DNA from 3 places in the Serratia sp. HNCC26DJ244 genome. Region 1 is predicted to be linked to each of the others. Evidence: predicted binding sites of a transcription regulator. Region 1 holds the regulator's gene; each other region holds the start of a gene.
What was found. The regulator CRP, encoded in region 1, controls carbon source genes, mostly activating them, when cyclic AMP is high. The targets are predictions, from matches to a motif close to ATGTGANNNNNNTCACAT.

Region 1 (11,103 bases):
TGAACGATAAATAGCTTACCACTGCAGGCCAGAAGGGTAACCGTGACTGGTTGGCCATCAGGTCTCGACGATAAAGAGGACGCTGTGTACGTAACAGGCGAGCAATACGGCTGAAATGGTAGTAACAAAACTGGCCAACGGGATTATCAGCATGCCGTGTAGCCACTTTCTCCAGCGCGGCCAATTCGTGTTTCATGCTAAAAAGGCGGGAGTGCCGATGATAGAGGATATCTTCTGCGACAACGCGCAAACGTGCAGCGATTACTTGAGCATTACGACGAATGATCGCCTCAGCTTGACTCTGCTCCACCAATTTTTGCACTTCTTCTGGCTGGTGTAGGCTGACACTAATGTGTTCTTGCAGGTCGAGTGCCACTTGGAACGTTCGTTGCAGGCGTTTTTGCTCCATATTATTGGCGTGTGGCAGAAAGTTAATCTGCTGATACAGCAAACTGATCAGGTCCATCACTTGCTGTTGGCGTTGCAACAGTGGCGGTAGCGCGGTTTCAGGATCAGTATGTTGGGTCAGCAGCGAATATTTGGCTTCAAAATAATCAGCTAACTGTATATAGAGTTGGTTTAAAGATTCACGGATTGGCTGTTCTTTCCATAATTTAAACCAAAACCAAGTGAACAGGCCGTACCAGAGAGTGCCTACGGCATACAGTAGCGGGGCATACCAAATAGGTAGGCCATCCATGCTCAGAGAGAAAATGGCCGCAACCAGTGCGGCGGGCAGCAAGCGTGCATGTAGTGGGCTGATTTCCCCGCTGACACCCAGCAATAGCGCCATAGCAAGCATCAGTAAGGGTAATGGGATATGCCACAACAGCGCCTGTTGCAACAAAACACAGCTGAGAGCGAACAGTGCCCCGCCGATTATCAGGCGCTTGAAAAAACGCTTATGGGGGGTATCCAGCCCGGCGATATTGCAACAGACAGGCACTAACGAGAACAACAGCCCCTGTTGCAGGTGGCCCAGCAGTAAACCCACAACGACAGGCAGGCACAACACCAACGTTTGTCGCAGGGCATAGTTCACTTCTGGATGGTAGATCAGGCGGCGCCACATGTTTTGCTGTTCAGCAGACAAAGAACGGCGCATTGCAGCGCCGTTTCTTTAATGATTAACGGGTACCGTACACGACAATGGTTTTGCCATGAGCGGAAATCAAATTTTGATCTTCAAGCATTTTCAAAATGCGGCCAACAGTTTCACGTGAACAACCGACGATCTGACCAATTTCCTGGCGGGTAATTTTGATTTGCATACCATCCGGGTGAGTCATCGCATCAGGCTGTTTTGCCAGGTTCAGCAAGGTTTGTGCGATACGGCCAGTCACATCAAGAAAAGCGAGGTTACCTACCTTCTCTGAGGTGACTTGCAGGCGACTTGCCATTTGTGCAGATAGGCGCATCAGAATATCCGGGTTAACCTGAATGAGCTGGCGAAATTTCTTATAGGAAATTTCAGCTACTTCACAGGCACTTTTCGCCCTTACCCAGGCACTTCGTTCCTGGCCTTCTTCAAATAATCCAAGCTCGCCGATGAAATCCCCCTGATTTAGGTAGGAGAGGATCATCTCTTTGCCTTCTTCATCCTTAATCAACACCGCGACGGAACCTTTGACGATGTAGTAAAGAGTTTCCGCTTTTTCACCTTGATGAATCAGCGTACTCTTTGATGGATATTTGTGGATGTGGCAATGAGACAGGAACCATTCAAGAGTCGGGTCTGTTTGCGGTTTGCCGAGAACCATGCGCTATTATCCTCTGTTGTTATCGCTGCCTTGTATCACAGGGGTCAGAGTTCCCTGTAAAACGTGCTTATAGCCTGATGTTTTAGTTGTGGCTATCAACAGGTTTTGAGGTGAGGTATATCCCCGTTGTCACTCAAGCCGTAGTAGACTCGTTCGTTTGTCGCCTACCGGCATTTTGAACGAATCTGGGTAAAAAAATCACTTATACACTAGCATATTAACTCGTATTAAGTGCTGCAAGCTAGGTTCCATTAACTCACCAATGATCTTAGGATATATCCCTGAAATTGATGCCATGAAAAAAGTATTGCAGCTGTGTTTGTAGCACAGAGTGAGGCGGGTGTCTTGTGTTGTCTCGTTTCAGCATGATTAGTGTCAGGTTTCGTTGTCAGTTTCTCTATGAAAGCGTACGTTGATTTTAAAAAATAATCGGAGTGAACAATATGCAGGCAAGAGTGAAGTGGGTAGAAGGGCTGACATTTTTGGGGGAGTCTGCTTCCGGCCATCAGATTTTGATGGATGGTAATGCGGGTGATAAGGCCCCAAGCCCAATGGAAATTGTGTTGATGTCTGTGGGGGGCTGCAGCGCTATCGATGTGGTGTCGATCTTGCAAAAAGGCCGCAATGATGTGCGCGATTGTGAGGTGAAACTGACTTCAGAACGCCGTGAAGAGGCACCTCGACTGTTTACCCACATCAATCTGCATTTTATTGTCACCGGAAAAGGGCTAACCGAAAAGGTGGTGGAACGTGCAGTAGACCTTTCTGCCGAAAAATATTGCTCCGTTTCCCTGATGTTGGGCAAAGCGGCCACTATTACCCACAGTTTTGAAATCCATGAAGTTGATTGAGCACTACTCTGTGTCATGTTGACACGGAATAACGCTAAGCATCGCCGTGCCGTTTTGGGCTGCGGCGATTTTTGTGTAAACGTTGTGTCTGCGGCAGACTGTCGATAGGGCGTGTCACCCGCTTGGATTGCAGATGAAACGGAGTATTACGGGCGTGAGATTAATCGTCGCCCACCTACATGATTCGATATTATTCGATTTTCTTGCCTTCCAGTAGCCGTTGCACCAGTGGCGTCATAATCAGCTCCATTGCCAGCCCCATTTTACCACCAGGTACCACCAACGTATTGATATGTGAAATAAATGACCCTTGCAACATGGCTAGAAGATAGGGGTAATCGATCTGTTCCAAGCCACGGAAATGGATCACCACCAGGCTTTCATCCAGCGAGGGGATCGCTTTGGCCGCAAAGGGATTGGACGTATCCACGGTGGGAACCCGCTGGAAATTGATATGGGTTCGTGAAAATTGTGGCGTGATGTAGTTGATATAATCTTCCATTGAACGGACCACAGAATCCATCACGGCTTCACGGGAGTGACCGCGTTCGCCAGTATCGCGAACTAACTTTTGCATCCACTCCAGGTTAACGATGGGGACGACCCCCACCAGCAGGTCAACATGCTTGGCTACGTCGATTTGATGGGTGACTACGCCACCATGCAATCCTTCGTAAAACAGGACATCGGTTGGTGATGGCAAGGGTTCCCAAGGGGTAAAGGTGCCCGGTACCTGGTTGTAAGGGACGGCTTCATCATAGGTGTGCAGGTATTTACGTGACTGCCCAGTGCCATTTTTACCGTATTGGATAAAGCTCTGTTCCAGTAGGTTAAAGTCATTAGCCTCTGGGCCGAGATAGCTGATATGACGACCAAGATCGCGTGCTTTACGGATTTCCGCATCCATTTCAGGTCGGGTATAGCGGTGAAAACTGTCCCCCTCCAGTTGCGCTGCACTGATTTTCAACTGTTGAAAAATTTTGCGAAACGCCAGACTGGTGGTAGTGGTACCCGCGCCACTGGAGCCGGTCACTGCGATAATGGGGTGTTTGGCAGACATGGTGTTTTGTCACTCCGTATTAACTGCATAGGCGTTGTTCAGCGATAATCCATTGTTACCTGATTTTTTTGGTCAATCATAGGCTGGTGTGACTAAATATTCTCTTGCTCAGTGGGGATCTGACTACTCGGCATGATATTGATAGTTTCATGTAATTCCGACCATATCAGTACCACTTCGCCATTTTTCAGTTGACGGACCACATCATGCACTTTTTGTTCCAGTGACCGTTCGTGCTCGCCATAATCGGTGCCTTCTCGCAGGACGAAGGATTCGATCAAGTTATTCAGGGTTTCCGGAGCAATATCTCGCCAGGGGATAATCATTTGCCTGATTCCAAAAAAGGAGTGAGCCAGGCTGGGATTCGCTGTTCCAGCCACATTTGCGGTTTTCTCAAGTTACCGCTGACAAAGCCTAGGTGACCCCCATATTCCGTTAACTGATATTCGATATTAGGCGGTAAGTGAGCAAGGTCAGGGATCACTTTATCGGTCATAAAAGGATCGTCTTTGGCATGAATAATCAATAACGGCAGGGTGACCTTTGGCAATAACGGTAATGCGCTGCAGCGCCGATAGTAATCAATGGCATTAGTAAAACCGTAAATGCGCGAGGTAATCACTTCATCAAATTCACGGATACGCCGCAGTTTACTTAACTGTGCCAGATTCAGTGGTAAGGTACCGGGATAATTCAGGAGTTTACGCGTAGCATTCTGTTTTAACTGGTCCAGCAGATAGTGTTGATATACACGCGAAAATCCTTGTTCCATGCGAATAGCACAAGGTTCCAGCATCAGTGGGGCAGAAATAACCACTGCAGCTTGTAACAGGCTGCTGTCTCCCTGTTGTGCCAGATAGTAAGCCAACATATTGCCACCAAGGGAAAACCCGACCGCAGCCGTCGGGACTTCGCCAAAATTGTTGCTTAACCACTGTAGGAAAAAACGGGCATCTTCCGTTTCACCTGAATGATAGAGGCGTGGTTTGCGATTGGGTACGCCACTGCAGTCACGGAAATGCATCACGACACCCAGCCAACCTTTGTTGCGGCAGGCATTGAGTTGCCCATGGGCGTAAGGGCTGTAAAAACTCCCCTCCAACCCATGGAATAACACCACACGCGGTTTTTCCCGCGCCAGTTGTGGGTCTTCACTCCAGGCCAGATCGACAAAATCACCATCGGGCAATGCCAGCCGTTGCCAGTGGGGTTGCAGCAATACGCGGCGACGAACCAGCCGCGGTAACAGCGTTTGCAAATGTGGATTGCTGGCCCCTATCAGAGGGCGAAAGGATTCATGCATAGTGAATAAAAATCGCGTTGGTGGCTATTGTGTGATTAATTCCGCACTGTTAGTTTCAATACCCTGACATCTGCGCCTGACAAGCAGTAGCCTTGTTGTCTCTAATCATACGGCAAAAAAAGCATTTGGGTGAGGAGTACCCACTTCATGGAACTGAGTTTATTTGTTTCGTTATTAGGTTTCCTGTGGGTTGCGGCGATTACACCAGGACCGAACAATTTATTACTGACCACCTCCGGGGCCAACTTCGGTTTTATGCGTTCTCTGTGGCTGATGGTGGGTATCATGCTGGGGATGCAAAGTATCTTGTTGTTGGTGGCATTTGGTGTGGGGGGCTTACTTTTAATTTATCCTGCTTTGCATATCACCTTGAAGGTCCTGGGTAGCCTCTATCTATTATGGTTGGCGTGGAAAGTGGGCACCGCCGCTTATGAACGATTGGAGATGGATGCGGCACCGCCAGAGCCAGTAAGGTTATATCAGGGGGGATTACTGCAATTCCTTAACCCTAAAGCCTGGTTGATGACGTTGGGGGCGGTCACCAGCTTTAGCTTGGCTGGTGTTCAGTACTATCACTCTATTTTGATCATCTCCGGTGCACTACTGTTGGTGAATCTTGTTGCTGGGGTCATCTGGTTGGGGTTCGGTACGGTGATTGGCCGTTTGCTACGTAGCAAAAAGGCCTGGATTATTTTTAACGTTTCGATGGGGCTGTTAACTGCGGCCTGTGTCCTACTGATTTGGCGTTGAGGAAATGCTAATGAACGACAATTACTTTCATGTTGACGCTTTTATCGGTGTCGGGCTGCGTGGCAATCCTGCAGGTGTTTGTTTGCTGAAACAACCGCTGGAAACGGCGCAAATGCAAGCTATCGCCAATGAGTTACACCTACCTGAAACCAGTTTTGTCTGGAATGATGGCGATATGCAGGCGATCCGCTGGTTTACGCCAACGAGGGAGGTTGATCTCTGTGGGCATGCCACGTTGGCCGCGGCGCATGTCTTACTCAACGTGGTCGATGCGGGGTTGAAAGAGATTCGTTTCCGTTCTGCCAGCGGTGAACTGCAAGTTAAGCGTGATGTGGCTGACGGTGAGCGTTTGATTCTGGATTTCCCGTCTCGCCCTCCTCAAAAAATCGATGAACCGGCACAGTTGGCGGCATTGCTGGGGGTTCAACCGCAGGAGGTCTGGCAAGCCAAAGCGATGATGGTGGTATTGGCGAATGAAGCCCAGGTCAAAGCGTTACAGCCGGATATTCCCGCCCTGATTGATCACTTTGGCTGTGGCATTATCGTGACGGCACCTGGAGATAACGTGGATTTTGTCTCGCGCTACTTTTCGTTGGATCGCTGTGAGGACCCGGTGACGGGCTCAGCACACTGCACATTGTTGCCCTACTGGACCGCCTGTTTAGGCCGCCATGAGTTACATGCCAGGCAGATATCATCCCGCGGGGGTGAATTGTTCTGTGAATTGCACGGGGAACGCTCACTATTAGGGGGCTATGCTCAGATCTTCTTGCGGGGTAATATCAATCTCTGACAGGATTTGGCCGTTAAAATCGTCAACAGCCCTTAGTTAATGTTTGGCTCGAGGTATTGTTTCGTTTTTTTGCTAGGCTGCCTTTATTCGCCTGAAAATGAGTCTATCAGCAGGTTTCGAGAAAAATTTCTCATATCGACTCCTGCTTTTTTACGATACAAGCGGGCCTTACGTGCCCCTGTCACTGCCATCTCGCCAGTTTCTTCAAACATTTCTGAGGCAGTAAAACGCCGTACCAGGCTTTTGCGCTGCACCGGATGTGACAGGATAATCTCAATGACTTCTTGTAGCTGGGATAGAGTGAACTCTGTTGGTAGGCAGTAGATCGGCAACATGGAGTAAGTCGTTTTCTGCCGCAGCCGTTGTAAGGCCGCGTCGATAATTTGGCGATGATCGAACGCCAGCGAGTGGGCTGACAATGTTTCCAGTGGCAACCAGGCGACGTCATCCACATCAATGATATGTGCCTGGCAATCGGCATGAGCGATCAACGCAAAATAGACAGTAGTCAGGCTCCAGCCGCGTGGATCTCTTTTCGCGCCGGAAAAACTCTCCAACTGTGCAAGATACGGCGGTACGATCCCGGTTTTCTCCATCAACTTTCGTTCTGCGGTTGCTTGTGTGGAACTGTCATGCAACAGATCGATAAAACCACCCGGTAGCCCCCAATGATGCAAAAAAGGGTGATTGGCACGTTTGGCCAAGAGCACACAAAGCTGCCCGCGATAAACGGTAAACAAGACGCTGTCTACAGTCACAATCGGTGAAGGGAAACGCTGAGGATCGTAATTTCTGAGGTATTCGGTTTCTGTTGTCATCGCTGTGTTCGGAAAAGGTCTTTAAGACAATAATAGCAACTGATACGCGATACCACAAGGCAAGCATGTTAAAATAAATTCACTATAAACAATGTGTTATGGATGATTTATCCATTGGTTAATTTTCTGCTTGCTTGTTATTGTCCTAGGGACAATAATATAAGTGTCTAAGGGACAATAACTATCAGGGGGAAGTATGAACGTAAAACTACAGTTATTTTTGGATCAAATGGCAGTGGAAGTGACGACCGGGCAGTTTCCTGATGGGGCGGTTTATGCCCGCTTTCAACCGCCAGCAAGGCGTGATGTTTCCCACATGCGTATCCGTGCAGCGACCATGAATAGCATGGATGATTTTATGCTGTTGGCACAATTGGTGCAGGCAGTACGCCACCACTACCTGATTAGCACAAGTGTGCTCGAACTGGCTTATTTACCCTATGCCCGTCAGGATCGTCATATGACATCGGGTGATAGCTTTGCACTGAAAGTGTTCGGTCAATTATTGAATACCCTGGGTTTTGACCGAGTGCGGGTGCTGGATCCTCATAGTGAAGTGTCTGCCGCTGTGGTTAATAACATGGACATCATTAGCCAACAACAGTGTATGGAACACAGCAGTAGGTTGACCGCGTTATTGAGCCAACCCCACCTGTTGTTGATGGCACCAGACGCCGGGGCGTTGAAAAAGATCCACGCGGTCGCGGCACATTTCGGCGTTACGGAATACGGCATTATGTCTAAGCAACGTGATGTACTCAGCGGTAAATTGACGGGTTTTGAAGTGTTAAAGGGTGATGTATCTGGTAGGAACGTGCTGATTGTTGATGACCTGTGTGACGGTGGTGGCACTTTTATTGGTGCAGCAGCCGTATTGCACGCAGCCGGTGCACGCCAGGTAAACCTGTATGTTACCCATGGCGTGTTTTCACAAGGTACCGCGCATTTACTGAACCAGGGCATCGCAAACATTTACACCACAACGTCGTATGCAACTGCGGATCTCGCTGAGAAACATGTTGAATTAATTGATATTGAAAAAATCTACGCCTGTTAAGGAACTCATTATGTTAACAAATCCCATTCTGGCAATTGATGGTTACAAAGTCTCTCACCGTGAGCAGTATCCGTTGGGTACCACTCGGGTGTATTCGAACTTCACACCACGCAGTGATCGCTTTTTTATCTCTCCGCAGCCAGATGGACAACTGGTGTTCTTTGGTTTACAGGGTTTTTTGCGCTGGTTTATGGTGGATCTATTCAACCAGCAGTTTTTTGCTCAACCGGAAGAGCAAGTGGTAGCAGATTATAAACGCTTGATGGACAGCTATATTGGTCAGGATCGGGTATCTGTGGAACATATTCGTGACTTACATCGATTGGGTTATCTGCCACTGCATATCAAAGGGCTGGATGAAGGCAGCAAAGTAAAGATGAAGATACCGGTACTGACTATCACCAATACCATCGATGAGTTCTTTTGGTTGGTCAATTACTTGGAAACTGTGATCTCTGCTGAACTGTGGAAAGCGTCGACTAATGCCACCATTGCCCATCACTACCGCAAGATCTGCCAGCAGTGGGCAGAGAAAACCTGTGATGATATGACACACATTGACTTCCAATGTCACGATTTCTCTTTCCGTGGTATGTCGGGTATGCATGATGTTGCTCAAGCCGGAGTAGGGCATTTGCTCAGTTTCAAAGGTACCGACAATATACCTGCCATTCTCTATGCGCAGCGCTATTACCCCACCACTGATGACTACTTTGTGGCTGGCAGTATCCCTGCCACCGAACACAGCGTGATGTGTATGGGAGAACAGGCAACGGAAATAGAGACTTTTCGCCGTTTGATTGAAGACCTTTACCCCAATGGCCTGGTTTCTATTGTTTCGGATACCTGGGATTACTGGAAAGTGCTCACAGAGTTTACCCGTGAGTTATACAGCAAAATTATGGCGCGTGATGGCCGTGTGGTATTTCGCCCCGACAGTGGCGACCCGGTAGCTATTCTGTGTGGTACTGGTGATGACAGTGATCATCGTGCGCAGCGTAGCGCAGAAGAGAAAGGTTCAGTGGAAGTGTTGTGGGAAATATTTGGTGGCACGGTCAACAGTAAGGGCTACAAGGTATTGGATCCTCACGTTGGGCTGATCTATGGCGACTCTATTACCCTGGAACGTGCACAAGAAATAATGCGTCGCTTGGAGGCGAAAGGTTTTGCCAGCTCCAATGTGGTCTTTGGCGTTGGTTCCTTTACTTATCAATATAATACGCGTGATACTTTTGGGTTTGCCATGAAAGCCACTTATGGTGAGGTGAATGGTGTTGGGCGTGCGATTTTCAAACAACCCAAGACAGACAGTGGGTTAAAACAGTCTGCACGTGGTTTATTACGGGTGATTCGCGATGACCAAGGCGAATACCAATTGCTGGATAATCAGGATTGGCAGCAGGAACAGCAAGGGGAACTTAAAACGCGTTTTCTGGATGGTCAACTCTATCATCAGGAGTCATTGGAACAGATTCGCCAACGTTTGGCTGGTTTACAAGCAAGTTAAAAGTGCAGATGGCCCTTCTCGCGAGGAGAAGGGCCTGGAGCATTAATCGCAGCTTGATTTACCTGTTTTATGGTTGATCGCCCCTTTTTCTATCAGAAGATTTGCAACGTCGGTAAAGCCACGTTCGCAAGCTCCGCTGAGAGGGCTAGCATTAATTTTAGGCTGCTCGTTTACTGCAACGACATTCAAGTCCGGATTGAATTGTAGAATGTATTTTACGATGTCGAGTCTGCCATCTACAGCGGCGACCATAAATAATGTTTCACCGTCCTTCTCTTTGGCATCCCAGTCCACTTCATTCTTTAAGCGTTCATGCAGATATTTAACAACCTCGGCATTTTTACCCATAACAGCGGATTTGACCGTATTATAAACATCTGCTCTATCTGTAGCGCGAATATCCGCCCCTTGCTCCGTCAGATATTTAACAATATCCAAATAACCAATGAACGCCGCCCAGCCTAATGCTGTTTGCCCTAAAGATGCTTCGTCTTTAGCCTCAAGATTTTGCCCTGCTTCGACCATCTTTTTAACCGCAGCTAAATTGCCTTGCTTCACGGCATCAAACCAAGCTGCATCTGGGCCTACAGAAGGGTTTTGATAGAAAATACGGTGAGATAGCAACTTGGGATTGGCAATTTGCTGCATTTCTTCGTAGCTAAATCTGAACTTTGACAAGTCTACATTTTGTTTGTTTTCTTGTGCGTATACATTAAAAGAGCCTGAGGTGATAATGCCAGCAAAGAATATTATTTTAGCTAATTTCATCATGTTAATTATCCTGAGGTGAATTTAAAATATTTCCATAATAATGCCATGCTATTTCTATACTATTTCTTTCGATACTACCCACAATATTATTGTTGATGATGCTCAAAATAATTGAGTATCTGAAGGGGTGTTCATATGCTGGTTTAAATAATAAGCTCACCTTGCTATATAAGGTGAGCTTCAATTGCTGTAGTAAAGTAAGGTCTAATTTCCTGACTCAAACTCCTGAGTTAGATGCTCCAACTGCTCTTGCGCTTCCAGCCAAGTCATTTCCGTCTCTTCCAAGGCTGACTTGGCTTGGCTTTGTTTTTGCAAACATTCGGTCAGTTCAGTTTTACGATTGATATCATACAGCGCAGAGTCTGCTAATTGCTCTTCCACCAACGCCAATTCTGCTCCCAGTTTTTCCATCTGCTGTTCCAGTTTGGTGATT
Region 2 (11,103 bases), on a different contig from region 1:
TGCTCATCCAGGACATAAAGCGACTGGTTGGCCAACGTGATCCCAAGCGGAATACTTTGCTGGAATTGCTCAGTTTGCGCCACTTCATACATTGTTGAACAAACAGCAGCTTCAGTTACCCCCCAACAGTTGAAGAAACGACACTGCTCAGCCCAGGTAAAACAGCGCTGAGCCAATGTAGGTGGCACCCAATCCCCCCCTAACATCACTGCACGTAACGGTGAATCAGAGTCGCTGGCATAGTGCTCCACATGCTGGAGCAACAGGTCAAACAAGGCGGGTGTCGAGAACCAGAGAGTCACCCGATGCTGTGATACCAACTGATACCAAGCTTGCGGCTGATAGCGTTGTGCTTCTGTAGGCAGCACCAAACGCCCCCCAGCAGATAGCACGCCAAACAGGTCATACACCGAGACATCAAAACTCAACGCGCTGACAGCAAAAATGGCATCGTCTGCGCCGACATTCAGTTGCCTATTCATCGCTATAACGGTATTGGTGATCGCCGCATGCGAAACTGCGACGCCTTTCGGCACGCCCGTGGAACCAGAGGTAAAAATGACATACGCCAACGCTTCAGGATCTACCGGCTCTGGGGGCAAGAGAGGCTGTGGTGACGCTATACCTTCTGCTTTACCGGTACTATCCAACACGAGAGAGGTGAAAGCAGCATGCTGCCAAGGTTCATCACATAGGACGATCTCGATATTGGCCTGTTCAACGATGGTCAAGCGGCGTTTTTCCGGCCATGACTTATCCATCGGCTGGTAGGCTTTACCCGCCATCAACGTAGCCAAGATGGCGATCACCTGGGCTCGTCCCTTATCCATCAGAATAGCGACCAATGCCGAATGACGCCCTGCGCACTGGCGTATCTGGTTTGATAATACCAACGCTGCCTGATACAGCTCGCCATAGCTGCAACTGCCCAATGCATCGATAACTGCAATATCGTCTGGGTGTTTCCGCGCCCAATCCATAAAATTCTGGTGTAGAGCGTGTTGATAGTCAAACGGCGAATTGGCTACCGGCATGGGTTGCTGAACCATCCCACTGACTGGCAATAGGGGTAATTTATAATGCGGTACATATAAATGAGTTGGCAGAGAGCTCAACAGCGTGACCAGCAAGGATAACAGCGTATCGGCTTTCTGTTCGGTCAGATAGGGGGTGGCATACGCCAAAGAAAGCATTAGTCCGTCTTCGGTAGTATGTGCCAACAGATTCAGGGGATAATCTGTTTTCTCGGCGGTAGCACGAATGCTCACCGGCATAGCCTGCATATCCACGCTTGGATAGTTTTCAAACACCAGCAACGTGTGGAATAGTGCCTCACCGCCATAGCTCAGTTCAGCCAGAGGTTGATAGCTGTATTCATCCAACTCATTCAACGAACGTTGAATGACCTGTAATTGCTGCAAACAGCTGTGATCGTTATCCCAATCCACCCTCAGCGGCAACGTATTGATATACAGACCAACGCTTTCCTCAATACCATCAATCGGCAGATTACGGCCAGATAGTGTAGTGCCAACCAAAGTGACTTCCTGCCGACTGTATATATGCAGAATTTTATGCCAGACAAACTGCAACATCACATTCAGCGTCACCCCCTGGTTCTGTGCAAGTTGCTGCAACGATGAAAATACAGCGGCAGGCAGCAGGCGCGTTAACAGGGTTTGTTCTACGCTGGTGATACTTTTTGGCTCATAAGGCACGCTAAGCAGATAAGAGATATCATTTGCCTGGCATTGGTTAAGCTGGCGCTGTTGCCAATAGGCTCGGCTGTTTTCAGCCTGCGCCATATAGTATCGCTGTGCTTGCAGGTAGGTAATTTCCTGTTGCCGCTCAGGTTTCAGCCCTGTTTGTAATTGTTGGTAGGCAAGATGTACGTATTTTAACAATAACTGGCCGCTCCACCCATCGGTGATGCTGTGATGCACGGTATAAACCAGGCAGTAATGCTGTTCGCTAATCTTCACCAGTCGTAAGCGGAACAAGCCTGGTTGTTGCAAATCAAACGGCTGAGTGAGCTGTTGTTCACATAACTGCTCAAGAGCCAATGGCCACTCAACCTGTTGTTGATAATCAACATATTGCCAATCCATTGCCGCTTCTGCACAAATCACCTGCAACGGTTGCCACTGCCAATTAAAACAAGTACGCAAAATAGGGAAGCGCGCCATGGCCATTTCCCATGCCTGCCGATAGGCAGTAGGGTTTAGCTCGATAAGATAATCCAACACCATTTGCACCCGATAACTCGGATCGTCCGGTTGGCTAACTGCATGATAGATAAACCCTTGTTGTAAACTATTACAAGGGAAAACCGCTTGCGGTGTATAGCGTTGCTGTAATTTCTCCCATAGCGTTGTGGGCAGTTTATCGCCCATTATGCACGGTAACTCGTTATGGTTACCAATCAACCGATTGATTTCAATGGTGAATCTATGGGCGACATCCCTTAAGACCGATGCCGTCAGCATACCATCCAAGCGGAAACACAACTGTTGGTTCGCCACCCAGCTATTCAATATCAGCAGCTCGCGGTTGGTATTGTCAGGATGGCTGTTTTTCCCTGCGGGTTCAGCCAGAAGTTGCCATTCACCACCCTGGTCGGTAAATTGCCCCAAAAAGTTGAAAACTATCCCTGGGTGGCGCAAGGCTAGCGCGGATTCGTTGCCGCGATTACGTAATACACCGTAGCCTATACCATGGTTCGGTACTGCTTCGAGAGCGGAACGTACTTGGGCGATATCCGCCTGTGGATTATCCGCTAAGGTAAAGTTTACTGGGTACATCGCGGTAAACCAGCCAAGCGTGCGCCCGACATCCATTTGCCCGCAGGGTAAATCGCGCCCGTGACTTTCTAGCATCAGCGTATGGCTATTGCTATGGCTGTAATGGCGCAAGGTGCGTAACCATGCGGTAAGCAGCAGGTCATTTACCTGATCGCTCATTTGCATCAGCCTGCCAGTCACCACCGTATCCAGTTGCTCATAATGCAGGTGAACCTGATGACTTAACGCAAAATCACTACGGTAATCGTGCTGGCGCTGACACTGTAAGTGCCAGTAATCCACTTCTTGCTTATCGACAGGTTTATAATCCAGTAAGGCATTCACCCACTGCCGATAGCTGGCAGACTTTAACACCAAGTCTTCGCCAAGATACAAACGACGTAAATCCTCGACCAGAATGCGCCAAGACACCGCATCAATAATCAAATGATGACAAGCGAAGAAAATACGCGCAGAGCCATCCTGATAGCCATCAACGTAACCGAATTGCCACAAAGGGCCCTGTTGATAATCAAAATCACTCTGCCACTGACTGAACAATGCCTCTAATTCAGCATCAGACAGCGTGGCTCGGTGAGCACACCGTAACGGATGAGGGGCTAATTCAGCCTGGTAATACTGATGGGAACCCTGCTGATCTAATGTAAAACGCGCTCGCAACATATCATGGTGAACCACCAACGTATTGATCGCCTGCTGTAAACGCCCCAAATCTAATTCAGGTACGCGGATCAGGAATGATTGATTCCAGTAATGACTCTGCTCAAACGCTTGATCGAAGAACCAGCGTTGGGTCGGTGACAAGGATATCGCTTGGCTAAGGTTACCCTGCTCAGGCAGCACAGCATCGGGCAAGGCCGCAGTGGTCAAATTATCCAGCAAAGCGGCAATAGAACGGTATTGATAAAGATCTTGCGTGCGGCATGCCAAGCCAATCCTGCGCATTTCCGACACCAAGCGGATCGCGGTAATAGAATCGCCACCTAATCGCAGGAAATCATCATTGAGCCCAATGTCTTCAAGACCCATCACCTGTTGCCAAACGGCTTGCAACTGTTTTTCCTGATAGGTAGTTGCCATGCGATAATCACCGCAAACTTGGCTGTAATCCGGTTCAGGCAGCGCCTGCGTATCCAGTTTTCCGTTGATGGTCAACGGTAGCGCCATTAACTGCACCAATACTGCTGGCACCATATAATCTGGCAACCGTTCAGCTAACTGACGTTTTACCAATTGATCATTGAGTGTGACCTCTGCGACATAGTAAGCAACGATACGTGGCGTCTCCTGCCCACGAACCACTACCGCACAATGCGCAACCGACGTCACGGCAACAAAGGCTTGTTCAATTTCACTCAGTTCAATCCGATGACCACGAATTTTCACCTGATCGTCGTTACGGCCAACATATTCCAGTTCACCATTCGGCAGCCAGCGCACCTTGTCGCCAGTACGGTAAAGCCGCTGAAATTCGCTTTCGTCCGCTTGTGCAAACGTATTGGCAATAAATTTTTCCTCCATCAGTTCGGGCTGGTTAAGATAACCCCGTGCCAACCCAAGCCCTGAGATACAAAGCTCCCCAGGTACGCCGATGGGTAAGGGTTGCTGCTGGCTATCCAACACGTACAAGCGCACACCCGGCAATGGGCGCCCGATATTATTCGCCCCGTTGTGGCGATAAAGGTTAATAGAGACACACACGCTCGCTTCTGAAGGGCCATAAGCATTAAACAACTGATGCCCTTGCTGCGTGAAGTGGTCAAGGCACGTGAGAGATGTCGCTTCCCCCGCCACCACAATTTGTGATAAACAAGCTGGAATGTTCGGTTGAAGCTTTAATAGTGCTGGCGGCAAATGGGCAAAATCAATGTGATGACGTTCAATCAGCGCCAATAAGGCTGGCAGATCATGACGTTGCTCCTCGGTCGCCACCACCAGCGTATGGCCGCCACACAGCGGGATGTAGGTTTCCGCCACATGGGCGTCAAACACTACGGAGGCAAATTGCAGGCAGTTGCGCGCTTTATCGGCACCGCCGATCATCGCCTGAAAACCACGCACCATATTGAGCACCCCTTGGTGTTCCAGCAAGGTGCCTTTGGGCTGCCCTGTTGTCCCAGAGGTATAAATGGCATAAGCCAACTGATGAGGTGAGTGCTCGACAGGCAAAGGTGCATCACTCACTGCCTTGCTATTGACCAATGCATCCGGTACCCACAAAGCTGCTGGTAACGCCATATCCTGTAGTTTTGCTTTTAAAGCCTGTTCAGTTATCAGCATTGGGCAATGACTATCCGCCAGAATATAGCTGATACGTTGCTTGGGCAGTTGAGGCTCTAAAGGAATATATGCGGCACCGGTTTTCATAATCGCCAGCATGGTAACGATCATCTCTACGCCACGGTTCAGGCAAAACGGGATCAAGGTGTCTGGGCTAATGCTTTTTTGCGCAATGCGCTGATAGTTTTCCGTGATACAGCGAGCAAGCTGGTTACTTTTTTGCTCCAACTCCAGGTAGGTTAGTTGTTGCTGCTCATCAACCAAGGCGATGCGTTGCGGGTATTTTTGCGCTTGTTCAGTGATTGCCTGGTGTAAAGTCCCTGTTGCCATCATCGCTTCCGGCTGCGGGGGATTCCAATCGATTAGCTGCTGGCGTTGTTGGGTTGGGGTCAGCAATGGAAAGCTCGCTAACGGTTTTTCGGGGTGCAACAGGACTTGGTTTAATAACTGCTGAAACTGCTCAGCCATCGCGGCAATCTGTTGTGGCGCAAAGCGTTCTGGCTCATAACGGATACGAAATGCGATATTATCGTTCTGTTCTTGATATTCCAAAACGAGCTCAGCGTTAGCCAGACTCTGGTCAAACCGATGATGACAGCGCGTTTGGCATCCCCTCAGCGACAGAGTCAACTCATTGAAATGTGCTTGGGCAAAACTGATGTTGGGTCGTATCCCTGTGCTTTTCAGCACTTCATATATCGGCCAGCGAGTAAAACGTAGCCCTGGCTTAGCTTTCAAATCGTGGTGGTGTGCCAAAGTCCGTTGATAAATATCAGCAAAAGTATCGTCTTGATGAACAAAAAAAGGGAATACCGCGGTATTCACCTGTGCGCCTAACCTCAGATGACTACCATTCTCCATCGAGACCGGGTAAGCAAGATGCACTGCCTCGCTTTGGCAATAACGGGCAATTAATAAAGCCCAAATAGTTTTAAACACCAAAAATGCATTAGTATGTTTTAAATTCGATTTAAGAACTTGCCATGTTTTAACTGGAAGATAGAACTTTACTTGTCGTTCAGTGGAATCTTCCCCAAAGTACTGGATATAAGGAATGTCGTTCGTTTTAGGCAATCCTGCCAACGCACTTTGCCAAAATTCTGTCGGATTGGCAGTGGAGAGGTTTTTTAATTTAAACAGATATTCCTGAACCTTCTCCGAAAAAAAATTATCATTAACAATATGATTTTCCGTCATCAAATTGTCATTGTAATAATCCGACATTTCAGCATAAGCGTCAGCCACTGAAAGCCCATCAATAATCACATGATGATAGACCACGACAAACTCGTACAGATCTTTGTCTTTATCATGATAATAACCATAGCTAAACAGTGGGCCATTATTGAGGTCGAAAGGGCGCGCGGCTAATGCTGCCAAAGCTTGTAGGCTATCGCATTTTTCTAACTCTGTGACCAGCGTATGCGCATTTTTACGCCATAAAAGCTGACCATCCTCTTCAACCAAATGACTGTCTAATACAGGATACTTATTAATCAGATATTTAACGGCGCGCTCAAGTTTATTGATATCCAGTGACCCAGTAATAGTTTGGTCCATTATCATATTGTATTTATTCGACAATGGATCAAGTTGCCATTCTGTCCAAAATATTCTGGTATACGGTGATGCTAACTGAATATTCATTTGTAGCTCCTTGCTTAAAATAACAAAATACTTTTTGTTACCCGGTGGTGAGGTTTACTCAGCCCGGGTGTTTTTTAATACTCGCTAACGTTAATTCGCTCACTGAGTCCGGCTGTGCAGATTGTCGTAACGGGTGTAACGAAAGCTGTAATCCGACGTTCAACCCCAAAGTCACCACGACGGAGAGCGGGATCCACAACAGACGAGAGTGCAGTAAGGTCGCACGAGCGGACTCATACTGGATGGTTTTTAATGTTGTCCAATAACCGGTTGCCCGCATCAAACGTAGAAAAAAACGAGCCTGGAGTGGCATTGCATGCCAGGTGGGATTGACCTCCTGGTTTAAATTGTTGATGGTGTGGCTACGGGGGAGGAATACGGTTTCATCCAGTAATGCACATTGCCCATAAGTGATGGCATCAATATGGCATTTTCTGACACCATGCTGAACCAACGCCGTCGGCTGGCGATACACCGCTTTACTGACAAATTCAGATGGATTATTTTTAACCACCAGCAACAACATCCATGTGCCCTGTAATAATGTATTGATAAGTACAACGGGATAGTCAGCAATACTATCTATGAATAAACTTAATCCCATCATAACAGAACCAATAGGTTACCATGTGACCAGAGAGGATAATATAAGAATGATTAATATTATTCCCAGATAATTGTTAAGATGAGGTAAATATCCGGGCAACTGTACTTGCTGAAGCTAATACTTCCCCTTCATCTTGCTACGTTTAGCTTCTCTATCGATAGACTGAATCTGCTATGATTCAACTCCATTAGCTTGATTTTTTAGTATTAATCTATGCGAGAAACTGTATGAAGCCTAAATCTGTCACGCTTAATGATGTCGCCGACTATGCGGGGGTGTCGTATCAGACTGTGTCACGGGTATTAAATCGGGCCGTACATGTTTCAGATAAAACTCGCGCTAAGGTCGAACAGGCAATGGCTGCGTTGAATTATGTGCCAAACCGTGTCGCACAACAGCTGGCGGGTAAACAGAGCTTTACGCTGGGGTTAGCCACCACCGAGTTGGCACTGCATGCACCTTCGCAAATCGCATCGGCAATTAAAACCCTGGCTAACCAGTTGGGTTTTAACGTGGTGATTTCCATGGTGGAAGATCTTGGCATTCAGGCCTGTCGCTCTGCGATGAATGAGCTGCTGTCACAACGGGTGGATGGTTTGTTGATTAACGTTCCCCTGACAACCGATGATGCTTATGCCATGGTGCAAACCTGTGGCGAGATCCCAGCACTGTTTTTAGACGTAGACCCCGATGCCGAGGTGTTTAGCATTTTGTTTGATCCCTATGAAGGTGCTCGGCGAGGCGTCGAACATGTTGTTGCTCTTGGGCATCGCGACATTGCGCTGATTACCGGGCCTCTGATCTCTATTTCCGGTCGTTTACGCTATCAGGGCTGGTTAGCGACGTTAGCCGAACATCAATTGGTACCTTGTTCTGTGTTTCACGGCGATTGGGATGCCGCTTCCGGTTACCAGCTTGCTGGGCAGATTTTAAGTTTGCCAAAACACCCGACGGCAATATTGGTGGCTAATGACCAAATGGCGTTAGGCGTACTGCGCGCATTACAGGAGTATGGGTTGCAAGTTCCGGCGCAAATGTCGGTGGTTGGCTACGATGACACCGAAGATAGTGCTTACTATTTCCCGCCGCTGACCACCATCAAGCAGGATTTCCGCTTGTTAGGGCAGGAAAGTGTGAAACGTTTGGTCCAGTGTCTGGAAGGGCAGCATCAGTCTCATGGGTGCTCTTTGCGTTTGGCAACCTCGCTGGTGCAAAGGCATACCACAGCGGCAGTGAATCAAAAAAATGTCTCGCCGAAAAGTTTATCTCAGGAGTTGCTGCGTATCGCTCGTCAAATCGCCACGTTGGACGAAAAATAAAATTCAACCTGAGGGGTTCAACCCTCACTCCTTTTGCTGAATATGTGACCGACATCTATTTCCCCATGATATTTGCTTTACACCTTTATGCTTGTTGTTCATTTTACAATTAATTGTGAGCGGATAACATTTTGGGGAATGTATGAGTTCATCTCAGTTAGGGAAATCACTCAGTGCTGTTTTATCTCGTCGAGACTGGGAGAATCCTGCCTGTACACACTACCATCGCTTGCCAGCACACCCGCCATTTCGCAGTTGGCGTAATGAGCAAGATGCCCGAGATGACCAGGCTTCATCACAGTCTATTTCATTAAATGGTGTTTGGCAGTTTAGCTACTTTAGCCAGCCAGAACAGGTGCCTGAAGCATGGCTACATGACGATCTGGACAGTGCGGATGAAATGCGGGTGCCTTCAAACTGGCAAATGGCAGGCTATGACGCACCAATTTATACCAATGTCACTTATCCTATTCCGGTTAACCCCCCTTTAGTGCCTGAACAAAATCCCACGGGGTGTTATTCGCTCACATTCGGTGTTGATGACGAGTGGATAACACAGGGGCAAACCCGGATTATTTTCGACGGTGTCAATTCGGCCTTTTATCTTTGGTGTAACGGTGAATGGATTGGTTATTCACAAGACAGCCGTTTACCTGCCGAGTTTGATATCAGCCACGCGCTGCAACCGGGTGAAAACCGCCTGGCGGTGATGGTATTACGCTGGTGCGATGGCAGTTATCTGGAAGATCAGGACATGTGGCGCATGAGCGGGATTTTCCGCGATGTTAGCCTATTACATAAACCAGCCAGCCATTTGAGTGATATCCATATCACTACGCCATTAAGCGACAGTTTCCGCCGGGGAGAGTTGGTTGTAACGGTAGTCGCCCAACAACCGCAGCAACACCGAGTGCAGGTGCAACTGTGGCGTAAAGAGAGGCTGATTGCCGAGAAAACCCAGTGCTTCGGCAGTGAAATCATCGATGAGCGGGGCGCTTATGACGACCGTACTACGCTGCGCTTGCCAGTGGAGCAACCGGCGTTATGGAGTGCGGAGACGCCAGAACTGTATCGTGCCGTAATCGTGCTGCTATCGCCCACCGGAGAGCTGGTAGAGGCAGAGGCTTATGACGTGGGTTTCCGCCAGGTTGAAATCAGCAACGGCTTGTTGAAGCTTAATGGTCAGCCGTTGTTGATCCGTGGTACCAATCGCCATGAACACCATCCCGAACTAGGGCAGGTGATGGATGAGGCCACAATGCGCCAGGATATCTTGCTGATGAAACAGCATAATTTCAATGCGGTACGCTGTTCCCATTATCCGAATCATCCGCGTTGGTATCAGCTTTGCGATCACTATGGCCTGTATGTGGTGGACGAAGCCAACATTGAAACCCACGGTTTACAGCCGATGAGCCGGATTGCCGATGATCCGGTTTGGTTGCCAGCCATGAGTGAACGCGTGACGCGTATGGTGCAACGCGACCGTAACCATGCTTGTATCATTATCTGGTCACTGGGTAACGAATCGGGTCATGGTAGCACCCATGATGCACTGTACCGCTGGGTTAAAAGCCAGGATCCTACCCGCCCGGTACAATATGAAGGTGGCGGGGCCAACACGGCAGCAACGGATATTCTTTGCCCGATGTATGCACGAGTGGAGCAGGATCAGCCCTTCCCAACTGTACCGAAATGGTCGCTCAAGAAATGGATCGGTTTACCTGATGAACCTCGCCCGTTGATCCTGTGTGAGTATGCTCATGCCATGGGGAACAGCTTTGGCGGTTTTGACCGTTATTGGCAAGCTTTTCGTCAACATCCCCGTTTGCAGGGGGGATTTATTTGGGATTGGGTCGACCAAGGCTTAACGCGCCTTGATGATAACGGTCAACCTTACTGGGCTTATGGGGGGGACTTCGGTGATACCCCCAATGATCGTCAATTTTGTTTGAACGGTGTGGTATTTCCCGATCGCAGTCCACACCCGGCTCTGTTCGAAGCGCAGCGCGCTCAGCAGTTTTTCCAGTTCCAGTTGCTTGAGCAGTTTCCGCTGACGGTTGAAGTGAGCAGTGAGTATTTGTTCCGTACCAGTGATAATGAACGGTTGTATTGGCACTTAACCCTGGATGGCAAACCGATTGCTGAGGGGGATGTCGAACTTGCATTACCGGCACAAGCCAGGCAGAAGATAGTGCTGGGTCACATTCCCGAACTGAATGGGGGAGGTGAGTTGTGGTTGAATGTGGAGGTTCGCCAAATAAAGGCCACAGCATGGTCTGCAGAACATCACCGTTGTGCCTGGGACCAGTGGCGTTTAACGCGGCCATTAATGTTGCCAAGGGAAAACAATCATCTGCAGGGGGAATTGCCACGGCTGAACCAGACCAATAATACCTTCAGCATTGAGTGGGGCACACAACGCTGGCAGTTCAATCGGCAAACTGGT
Region 3 (11,103 bases), on a different contig from region 1:
ATGCTGCCAGCACCATTGAACTCGCTGGCAAAAGCTGCGGCGGAGCAGCCTGGCCTCTTCAGCAACCTTAATGACCCGCAACATCGTTATGCTATCTGCCTGACCTGCGGTGAAGTTCGCTAACTGTTATCCCTAGGCTCATTCAGCATGGCGATAAATCTCTAGCCCGACAAAGTCGTCGGGCTTTTTTTTTGTTACCATCTCCCTATAATTTGCTCTATTAGCAGGTCATATGAGCCATACTATGCAAAAAAAATCCATCTACGTCGCCTACACAGGCGGCACTATCGGTATGCAGCGCTCGACGCAGGGTTATATTCCGGTATCCGGGCATCTACAGCACCAACTGTCACTGATGCCAGAATTCCATCGGCCAGAGATGCCAAACTTCACCATTCATGAATATGTGCCATTGATTGACTCTTCCGATATGACGCCAGAAGATTGGCAGCACATCGCTGACGATATTAAAAAGAATTATGATCAATACGATGGCTTTGTGATCCTGCATGGCACTGACACCATGGCCTATACCGCCTCTGCGCTCTCTTTTATGTTGGAGAATCTGGCCAAACCGGTGATTGTGACAGGGTCACAAATTCCTTTGGCTGAATTGCGTTCTGATGGTCAAACCAACCTATTGAATTCGCTCTACTTGGCGGCCAATTATCCAGTCAATGAAGTGAGTTTGTTTTTCAATAATAAGTTGTTTCGCGGTAACCGTACCACCAAGGCCCATGCCGATGGTTTTGATGCCTTTGCCTCGCCTAATCTGCCCCCGTTACTGGAAGCCGGGATCCACATCCGCCGTCAGACAGGCATCCCATCCCCGGTTTGCCGTGGGGAACTGGTGGTACATAACATCACGCCACAGCCGATCGGCGTAGTCACTATCTATCCGGGTATTTCTGCCGCGGTGGTACGTAATTTTCTGCTACAACCGGTAAAAGCCCTGATTCTGCGCTGCTATGGTGTGGGCAATGCCCCACAAAAAGCCGAATTGTTGGATGAGCTACGCGATGCCTCAGCACGTGGCACTGTAGTAGTGAATCTGACCCAATGTATTTCAGGTAGAGTCAATATGGGGGGATATGCTACCGGTAATGCGCTGGCCCATGCAGGCGTTGTTAGCGGGTTTGATATGACCGTGGAGGCAGCATTAACCAAGCTGCATTACCTGCTGAGCCAACCCTTGACACCCGAGGAGATCCGCAACCTGATGCAGCAGGATCTACGTGGTGAACTGAGCGTGGCAGATTAACCCCTATTGGAGCTGAGATGAAGTCCGCCTTGTTATTAATCGATTTACAAAATGACTTTTGCCCCGGTGGCGCGTTAGCGGTAGCCGAAGGTGATGCCACCATTGCCATCGCCAATCAGGCGATTGACGCTTGTGGTGCGCGCAACGAACCGGTTATTGCCAGCCAGGACTGGCATCCGGCTAATCATCGCAGCTTTGCCATTCATGCTAACGCACCCGTGGGCACCTTGGGTGAACTTGAAGGTTTGCCACAGGTCTGGTGGCCAGTGCACTGCGTCCAGCATAGCTCGGGGGCCGCACTGCACCCTCAGCTTCAGCGCCAACAAATCGCAGCGGTGTTTCGTAAAGGGGAAGATCCTAACATTGATAGCTACAGTGCTTTCTTTGATAACGGCCACCGCACCTCAACCCTTTTGGATAGTTGGTTGAAAACACACGGTGTTACCCAACTTGCAGTGATGGGATTGGCCACTGATTACTGCGTAAAATTCAGCGTATTAGATGCATTGAGCCTGGGTTATCAAACTCAGGTGATTATTGATGGCTGCCGTGGTGTCAATTTGCAGCCCGAAGATAGCCAACGTGCTTTAGCGGAAATGCAGCAAGCGGGGGCAAAATTGGTGACGCTGTCACAATTTATCAACCGCTAATATCTCCTGCACTATTCCCAGCACTATCCCCTTCACTCTCCCCGGTGGGCTGCCCTGTAGCACTAACAACCTCGGGGAGGTTCGCTTGCTACTGTGGTTTCAATTTTACCAGCGGCTCTGCCATAAACTGCTGCTTCAGTTCCTGTTTGCTTTTCATCACAATCTGCCCATCAGTGCCAATACTCATATGTTGTGCTTCAACATTGTGCATTGATTGCCAGAGCATCACCGCTTGCAGACTGTTTTCTTTCTGTTCTGCTGTCAGCGCGACCCCATCGGGCCATTTACCCAGTTCTACCGCCTGGCGCAAACGCTGATAAATTTCCGGCGTCATGCAAGCAATCAAGTCTTTTACTTCCATCAGTCAGTTTTCCTTTAGATGATAATAACCGATAGCTAGCTGAATCGATTTTGTTAATTCTTGATACACATAGACCCGCTTGCCACCTATTCCCGCCGTCTACTCGAATTATGACGGAGAATCACCTGTTAACCCAGCGTCTGCTCGCCACTGTTGTCATCAGTGAAACTCAGTGAGGCAGAGTTGACACAGTAGCGTTCCCCCGTTGGCTGTGGACCATCCGGGAAAACATGCCCCAAATGAGCATCGCAGCTGGCACAGCGGATCTCTACACGTTGCATATTGTGTGAATTATCATCAAGATAACGAATGGCATCAGCAGAAACGGGCTGATAAAAGCTTGGCCAACCGCAGCCTGGATCATACTTGCTGGCGGAGTAAAACAGCGGCGCGTGACAGCACAAACAGTGATACATGCCCTCACGCTGGTTATGCAACAATTTGCCCGAAAAAGGCGCTTCAGTCCCCTGTTGCTGCGTCACATGGTGTTGAATGTCATTCAACTCCGTGCGCAATTGATTTTTAGTCATTTGTGCGATTTCCGCCCTTTACCATCACCAACCAAAACAAAACTCAATAATAACAAAAAAACAACAACACCAAGAGGGTTTTTAACCTAGACTGTAGCGGATGTGATGTGTGTAGCGATAAGACGTGATCTTAATCACACATATTGTATTTACTATCTTTATACTTAATAATTTATCCCCATATCAAGCGGAGACCAAGCGCAAATTGTGTGTGCAAATAGCGAACAAAACAGGCACTAGGTTTTGATTTGCAGCAACAATTGACACGATTCCGCTTGACGCTTGGCAAGGTTTTGGTAATTCTACAACCAACCTTTTATTCACTAACAAATAGCTGGTGGAATATATGACTATCAAAGTAGGTATCAACGGTTTTGGCCGTATCGGTCGCATTGTTTTCCGTGCTGCTCAAGAGCGTTCTGACATTGAGATCGTTGCAATCAACGATCTGTTAGATGCAGAATACATGGCTTACATGCTGAAGTATGACTCTACCCATGGCCGTTTCAACGGTACAGTAGAAGTTAAAGACGGCCATCTGGTTGTTAACGGTAAAACCATCCGTTGTACCTCAGAAAGAGATCCGGCTAACCTGAAGTGGAACGAAGTCAATGTTGACGTCGTTGCTGAAGCAACTGGCCTGTTCCTGACTGACGAAACTGCACGTAAGCACATCGCTGCCGGCGCTAAAAAAGTGGTTCTGACTGGGCCATCTAAAGATGATACCCCAATGTTCGTTATGGGCGTAAACCATAAGGCTTACGCGGGTCAGGAAATCGTTTCTAACGCATCTTGCACCACCAACTGCCTGGCCCCTCTGGCTAAAGTGATCAACGACAAGTTTGGCATCGTTGAAGCACTGATGACTACTGTTCACGCAACAACTGCAACTCAGAAAACTGTTGATGGTCCGTCTCATAAAGACTGGCGCGGCGGCCGTGGTGCGGCTCAGAACATCATCCCTTCTTCTACCGGTGCAGCTAAAGCGGTTGGTAAAGTTATCCCAGAATTGAACGGCAAGTTGACAGGTATGGCGTTCCGCGTTCCTACTCCTAACGTGTCTGTGGTTGACCTGACTGCTCGCCTGGCAAAACCAGCTTCTTACAAAGAAATCTGTGCTGCTATCAAAGCCGCTTCTGAAGGCGAACTGAAAGGCGTTCTGGGCTATACCGAAGACGAAGTGGTCTCTACTGACTTTAATGGTGAGAAACTGACTTCTGTATTCGATGCCAAAGCAGGTATCGCTCTGAGCGACACTTTTGTGAAGCTGGTTTCTTGGTACGATAACGAAACCGGTTACTCAAACAAAGTACTGGATCTGATCGCTCACATCTCCAAGTAATCGTAGATGTGGTGTTGATTATAAGGGCGACATTCGTGTCGCCCTTTTTGTACCTGTCCTCTTACCAACCACAGTGTCGTCAACTGTACAGCCCGATCTGACCATTTATCTAAGTTGCGTCTTGTAAATGAGTGGGCAATCTGGCAACTGTTTGCAGCAGTTTAGGCGACAGATATCTCTGTTTTTGCGCCGAATAGAGGCCTTAGCATGAACGAAAAAATTTTCACCTTGCCCGTTACCGAGCAATTATCCCCTTCTATTAGCCTGCGCCAATTGGATGAATTACCCATCGTAGTGGTTTCTCATCCTAAAACTCGGGCTGCCATCACCTTACAAGGCGCACATTTACTGGCTTGGCAACCCAATGAAGATCAGCCCGTCATCTGGTTAAGTAACAATACCCCCTTCAAAGCTGGAGTCGCTATCCGTGGCGGTGTACCCATCTGTTGGCCATGGTTTGGCCCAGTCAATAACCCGGCCCACGGATTTGCCCGTAATGTCCCTTGGCAATTAGTCGCCTATGATGAAGATCAAGAAAATGTCAGCCTGACCTTCAAATTGCAGGATAATGCAGAAACCCGAAAACTGTGGCCACATGCCTTTAGCCTGACGGCTCACTTTAAGTTCGGTACCGAATGCGATATCGCGCTAGAGTCGCAAGGTGACTATCAAGCTACCGCCGCACTCCATTCCTATTTCCAAATCGGGGATATTGACAAGATTAAAGTTGCCGGTTTAGGTGAACACGTTATTGATAAAGTAGCAGAAGGTATTGAAGCGCATCAGGTGGGTGAACTGGAATTTACCGGTCGGACAGACCGTATCTATACCCAGCCAGCTGCCACTAGTCTGATTAAAGACCCGGTATTGCAGCGCACAATTGAAGTGAATCACCAGCATATCAGTGATGTTGTCGCTTGGAACCCAGGGGTTGAACTCTCTTGCAGCATGGCCGATATGCCGAATGACGGTTATAAAACCATGGTCTGCGTAGAAACGGCTCGTGTCACCAAACCCTTGCTGGTTACCCACGAACAGCCTGCCCGTTTGGCAGTTAAAATCCGCAGCATCAAAAATCGTTGAGTTAATAAACCGAGGTGAAAGCTATCCATTGCTTTCGCCTTGCTGGTTTACTATGGGGATGGCAAAACACGCAGTACAGTAACCTGCATCTCAGTGGTAGCCAAGCAGCCTACTTCTTAACGCCCTTTTTTAGTGCAACAGCGCACTAAAAAAGAGCACAACACCATTAAAAACTATAGGAAATCCCTGTCAATAGCGAACCGGAATAGGATTTATCCACCATTGGGCTGTCTTTAATTTCACTGGCCAAACTGGTGTAACGCCCAGTGAAGAAGCCAGTCCAGTTGGTGTTGATTTGATATTGGGTGGTCAGTTCAAGATAAGGTGACACACTACTGCTCGGTGTATAGGTATTGAAACCACTACGGCGTGACTCATTACCATTAACGCCAAAATAATATTTATTCTGGTTTGAGCTATTCATGGTCATCCCCAGCGCAGGGATAATACGCCAGTCACCTGTCTGGAAGCGGTATAGATAAGCCACATCGCCTATCAGGCCATTGCTGTTATTCAACACATCACCGACCAAGGTGCTGCGGATTGTTCCCCAATCAGCATTATATGAATAAGCCATACCGCCCATTAACGTACTGCGGCGCTTATCCAACTGCTTCATACGATCGTCATCACTATCATCGGGGTCAAAATTCAGCGGCGAATAGAGTACGATAACACTTAACTGGTTTTGCTGGTCGCGCCACAGGTTATAACCCGCCATCAATGAACGGAAGTGAAAGTTTTCCCCTTCGTAATTGATAATAGGAACGGGATAAACGCGGTCCTGATAACCACGATAAGGGCCAGGTGTGAGCAATGCTGAAGCACCCAGTGACCAAGTTCCTGCCTGAGCATTGTGAGCACAAGTGACCGCGGCAACAATAATCGCTAATGTTTTTAATGAAGGTATTTTCACGATGTTTTCCCATACATAAAAAAGGTAAATGTCATAACGTAAATAGTTTATGTGAAAATATGTTTCCGTGTGTGATATTTACAATAAAAAACAGTTATAAGTCAATAAATGAGCAGATAACGCTCATTTATTCTGCTGAATTAGCCCCTACTTCTCGTCTATTCTACGCCGCCCCTCCAGTCTCTCCGCAGTAACAGCGAGTGAGTCATTGATATGGCTTAAAAAAAATTTTATTGATGCAGGAAATTTTCCAGTATGCAACTAGACTTATATCGGAAGGTGGATTTATCCTGAGGTCGGTTGAATAAAGCGCAACTCGCGATAATAAATCTATCATGTTGGCATACGAGTTGCTGTACTCAGTTATGCTTCCCACTTTCAGGAGCCACAATATAAACACCAGCTCCTTTTTTAACCTGTGCTAATAACGAAAGGACGGGCATCGCCATGAACATATTTGACCACTATCGTCAGCGCTACGAAGCAGCCAAGGACGAAGAGTTCACACTGCAGGAATTTCTTACCATTTGCCGGCAAGATCGCAGTGCATATGCCAATGCAGCAGAACGGCTGTTGATGGCTATCGGTGAACCAGTCATGGTGGATACCGCGCTTGAATCGCGCATGTCACGCCTGTTTTCCAACCGGGTCATCGCACGTTATCCTGCATTCGAGGAATTCTACGGCATGGAGGAAGCTATCGAGCAGATAGTTTCTTACTTGAAACACGCCGCACAAGGACTTGAAGAGAAGAAACAGATCCTTTATCTGTTGGGCCCAGTAGGTGGTGGTAAATCATCCCTTGCTGAACGGCTAAAAGACTTGATGCAACGTGTCCCTATTTACACGCTGAGTGCTAATGGTGAACGTAGCCCGGTAAACGATCACCCATTATGCCTGTTCAACCCACAGGAAGACGCCACTATTCTGGAGCAGGAATACAATATTCCTCGGCGTTATCTTGGCAGCATTATGTCGCCATGGGCAGCCAAACGTCTGCATGAATTCGGTGGTGACATCACTAAATTCAAAGTAGTGAAGGTTCGTCCATCCATTCTGGAACAGATAGCTATCGCCAAAACTGAACCCGGTGATGAGAATAACCAGGATATCTCTGCCTTGGTAGGTAAAGTAGATATCCGCAAGTTGGAGAACTATGCCCAGAACGATCCGGATGCCTACGGCTATTCCGGTGCCTTGTGTCGTGCCAACCAAGGTATTATGGAATTTGTCGAGATGTTCAAGGCACCGATCAAAGTGCTGCACCCTCTGCTGACCGCCACTCAGGAAGGTAACTACAACGGTACTGAGGGGATCTCTGCCCTGCCATTCAGCGGCATTATTCTGGCGCACTCTAACGAGTCAGAATGGGTCACTTTCCGCAACAACAAAAACAATGAGGCCTTCCTTGACCGGGTTTATATCGTCAAGGTGCCTTACTGCCTGCGGGTGTCCGAAGAGATCAAAATCTACGACAAACTGTTGGATCACAGTGAGCTAACCCATGCCCCTTGTGCCCCTGGTACGTTAGAGACTCTGGCACGCTTTACCGTATTGTCACGTCTTAAAGAGCCAGAAAACTCCAGTATTCACTCAAAGATGCGTGTCTACGACGGTGAAAGCCTGAAAGATACCGACCCTAAAGCCAAGTCATATCAAGAGTATCGTGACTATGCTGGGGTTGATGAGGGCATGAATGGCCTTTCAACCCGTTTTGCCTTCAAGATACTGTCTCGGGTCTTCAACTTTGATCATGCCGAGGTGGCTGCAAACCCGGTACATTTGTTCTACGTGCTTGAGCGACAAATAGAACGTGAACAATTCCCGCAAGAACAGGCAGAAAAATATCTGGAGCACCTGAAAGGCTACCTAATACCGAAGTATGCCGAGTTTATCGGTAAAGAGATCCAGACAGCTTATCTGGAATCCTACTCGGAATATGGTCAAAACATTTTTGATCGCTACGTGACCTATGCCGATTTCTGGATCCAGGATCAGGAATACCGTGATCCCGATACCGGTCAACTGTTTGATCGCGAGTCTTTAAACGCCGAACTGGAGAAAATTGAAAAACCAGCAGGTATCAGTAATCCAAAAGATTTCCGCAACGAAATCGTTAATTTTGTCCTGCGGGCTCGTGCCAATAACAGCGGCCGCAATCCTAATTGGACCAGTTACGAGAAGTTGCGCACCGTCATCGAGAAAAAAATGTTCTCGAATACGGAGGAGTTACTGCCCGTTATTTCCTTCAATGCCAAAACCTCAACGGATGAGCAGAAAAAACATGATGATTTTGTCGACCGTATGATGGAGAAAGGCTACACCCGTAAACAGGTTCGCCTGCTGTGCGAATGGTATCTGCGGGTCAGAAAATCTTCATGATGTAAGCTACATGACGTCATATACCTCGGTGGTTTCAAGTGACCGCGTGCGCCCAAGGAAGGGCGAGTCATTACGCCAAGCTTGAATGATCGTGGGTATATGCTTTATGGCTTGCCGGGCAACGTTGTTTGGGGGATGTATGGCCTATTTCATTGATCGACGGTTAAATGGCAAAAACAAGAGCATGGTGAACCGCCAGCGCTTCTTGCGTCGCTATAAGTCGCAAATCAAACAGTCGATAGCTGAAGCCATCAATAAACGTTCGGTCACCGACGTAGACAGTGGGGAATCCGTGTCGATTCCTAGCGGCGATATCAGCGAACCCATGTTTCATCAAGGCTCTGGCGGTAAACGTCAGCGTGTTCATCCAGGCAACGACCATTTTGTGCAAAATGACCGTATCGAGCGCTCCCAAGGTGGCGGTGGCGGCGGTGGAAGTGGCCAAGGGGATGCCAGTCAGAATGGTGAAGGCCAGGATGAATTTGTGTTCCAAATCTCCAAAGATGAATATCTCGATTTACTGTTTGAAGACTTGGCGTTGCCTAATCTGAAGAAGAATCAGTATAAGCAGCTTACCGAGTTCAAAACCCATCGTGCTGGTTACACGGCAAACGGCGTGCCTGCCAATATCAGTGTGGTGCGCTCGTTGCAAAACTCATTGGCACGACGTACTGCTATGACGGCAGGTAAACGGCGTACTCTGCATGAACTGGAAAATAGTCTCAGCCTGTTGGAAAACAGCGAACCTGCTCAATTACTGGAAGAGGAACGCCTGCGTAAGGAGATTGCTGAGCTACGTAAAAAAATTGAAAGTGTGCCATTTATTGATACTTTTGACCTACGCTATAAAAACTATGAGCGCCGCCCTGAACCTTCCAGTCAGGCGGTGATGTTCTGCCTGATGGATGTCTCTGGTTCAATGGATCAGCCAACCAAAGATATGGCCAAACGTTTTTATATTCTGCTGTATCTCTTCCTCAGCAGAACCTATAAAAATGTCGAGGTGGTATACATTCGCCACCATACGCAGGCCAAAGAAGTGGACGAGCAAGAGTTCTTCTATTCTCAGGAAACTGGCGGCACTATCGTTTCCAGTGCACTGAAGTTAATGAACGAAGTGATAGAAGAGCGCTACGACCCTGCTCAATGGAATATTTATGCCGCTCAAGCTTCAGATGGCGATAACTGGGCTGATGATTCGCCTCTGTGTTACGAGTTGTTGGCAAAAAATACGTTGCCGATGGTGCGTTACTATTGTTATATCGAAATCACCCGCCGTGCTCATCAGACCCTGTGGCGGGAGTATGAACATTTACAAGCAACCTTTAAAAACTTCGCCATGCAGCCAATACGTGAGCCGGAGGATATTTACCCTGTATTCAGGGAACTGTTCCAGAAGCAAACCGTATAGTGTTATGACGACCCACACAGCCAGTCAACTGACTGGCTGTGTGACCTCTTTTATTAAACGGCAAGCTATACACGCCCGAGCTCCGAGCAACTCTCCCCTGCCTGTTTATTGATAATGGTGTACCATCAGCGCAATACCACGCCGAGGAAACCCGCATGCACCACCTGATGTTAGATATTGAAACCCTGGATATCACCCCCAGCGCAGTGATCCTGGCGGTTGCCGCCGTGTTCTTTGACCCCAAAACGGGTGAGCTAGGCGCAGAATTTGATGTTGCGGTCAACTGTCAGCAAGAGCAACCCGGGCGAACCATCAGTCTGGAAATCGTCGCTTGGTGGGCAAAACAATCAGATGAGGCACGCAAATTAGCTTTTGGCGGCACAGAAAGCCTGAAACGCGTATTAACCGCTCTGAGTCGTTTTATTCATATAAACAGTACGGATACCGTGAAAGTGTGGGGCAACGGTAAAGAGTTTGATTGCGTTATTTTGGAACATGCTTTCAAGCAACTGGGCATGCCCTGCCCGTGGAAATTCTGGGATACACAAGATGTCCGCACCATTATCACCTTAGCCGAGTTAAATGGCTTCAACCCCAAAAAACAGCGAGCCTTTGAAGGCACGCCGCACCGGGCGTTGGATGATGCCAAACATCAGGCACGTTATGTGGCTGATGCCATCTCCGCACTTTATTATCGCAAGACCGTATTGTAGAAAACGGACCGATCTTAGATAAGCGCATTATCCCGCTTAAACAGCGCTAGTATAGCGCCCTACCGCCAAATCGTCAGAGGCTATCGCGGGTGTAATACCAGAAACCAGATCCGCCAGCAGTTGCCCGGAACCACAAGCCATGGTCCAGCCCAAGGTACCATGCCCGGTATTCAGATAGAGATTTTTCAGGGGCGTTTTACCAACGATCGGCGTACCATCAGGGGTCATTGGCCGCAATCCTGTCCAGAACGAGGCTTGCTCAATTCGCCCCCCATGAGGATAAAGGTCACGCACCACCATCTCCAACGTTGCTCTACGTTTCTGTTCTAACTGGGTATTAAAACCGACAATCTCCGCCATGCCTCCCACACGAATACGTTGGTCAAACCGCGTAATGGCGATTTTATAGGTTTCATCCAGCACGGTTGAGCTGGGTGCAGCCATTTCATCTGCA

Region 2: the regulator CRP is predicted to act here: its motif matches at 8,697-8,714, upstream of AC2A06_RS01115 (beta-galactosidase).
Region 3: the regulator CRP is predicted to act here: its motif matches at 2,925-2,942, upstream of msrB (peptide-methionine (R)-S-oxide reductase MsrB).

The regions. Positions count from the first base shown of each region.
Region 1 covers NZ_JBXUGO010000010.1:12,512-23,614, reverse strand. The annotation lists gene AC2A06_RS10085 (YccS/YhfK family putative transporter) at 1-1,072, opposite strand, end outside; gene crp (cAMP-activated global transcriptional regulator CRP) at 1,128-1,760, opposite strand; gene AC2A06_RS10075 (OsmC family protein) at 2,204-2,611, shown strand; gene AC2A06_RS10070 (phosphoribulokinase) at 2,802-3,671, opposite strand; gene AC2A06_RS10065 (YheU family protein) at 3,764-3,997, opposite strand; gene AC2A06_RS10060 (hydrolase) at 3,994-4,974, opposite strand; gene AC2A06_RS10055 (LysE family translocator) at 5,122-5,724, shown strand; gene AC2A06_RS10050 (PhzF family phenazine biosynthesis protein) at 5,735-6,517, shown strand; gene AC2A06_RS10045 (NUDIX hydrolase) at 6,601-7,335, opposite strand; gene prs (ribose-phosphate diphosphokinase) at 7,532-8,392, shown strand; gene AC2A06_RS10035 (nicotinate phosphoribosyltransferase) at 8,403-9,899, shown strand; gene AC2A06_RS10030 (ankyrin repeat domain-containing protein) at 9,942-10,670, opposite strand; gene AC2A06_RS10025 (ABC transporter ATP-binding protein) at 10,875-11,103, opposite strand, start outside.
Region 2 covers NZ_JBXUGO010000001.1:258,777-269,879, forward strand. The annotation lists gene AC2A06_RS01100 (amino acid adenylation domain-containing protein) at 1-6,728, opposite strand, end outside; gene AC2A06_RS01105 (hypothetical protein) at 6,787-7,335, opposite strand; gene AC2A06_RS01110 (LacI family DNA-binding transcriptional regulator) at 7,563-8,654, shown strand; gene AC2A06_RS01115 (beta-galactosidase) at 8,797-11,103, shown strand, end outside.
Region 3 covers NZ_JBXUGO010000003.1:250,932-262,034, reverse strand. The annotation lists gene sppA (signal peptide peptidase SppA) at 1-123, shown strand, start outside; gene ansA (asparaginase) at 245-1,261, shown strand; gene pncA (bifunctional nicotinamidase/pyrazinamidase) at 1,279-1,911, shown strand; gene AC2A06_RS04270 (YeaC family protein) at 2,000-2,272, opposite strand; gene msrB (peptide-methionine (R)-S-oxide reductase MsrB) at 2,401-2,802, opposite strand; gene gapA (glyceraldehyde-3-phosphate dehydrogenase) at 3,149-4,144, shown strand; gene AC2A06_RS04255 (D-hexose-6-phosphate mutarotase) at 4,352-5,227, shown strand; gene AC2A06_RS04250 (MipA/OmpV family protein) at 5,394-6,143, opposite strand; gene yeaG (protein kinase YeaG) at 6,591-8,525, shown strand; gene AC2A06_RS04240 (YeaH/YhbH family protein) at 8,665-9,936, shown strand; gene AC2A06_RS04235 (3'-5' exonuclease) at 10,092-10,649, shown strand; gene AC2A06_RS04230 (D-amino acid dehydrogenase) at 10,686-11,103, opposite strand, start outside.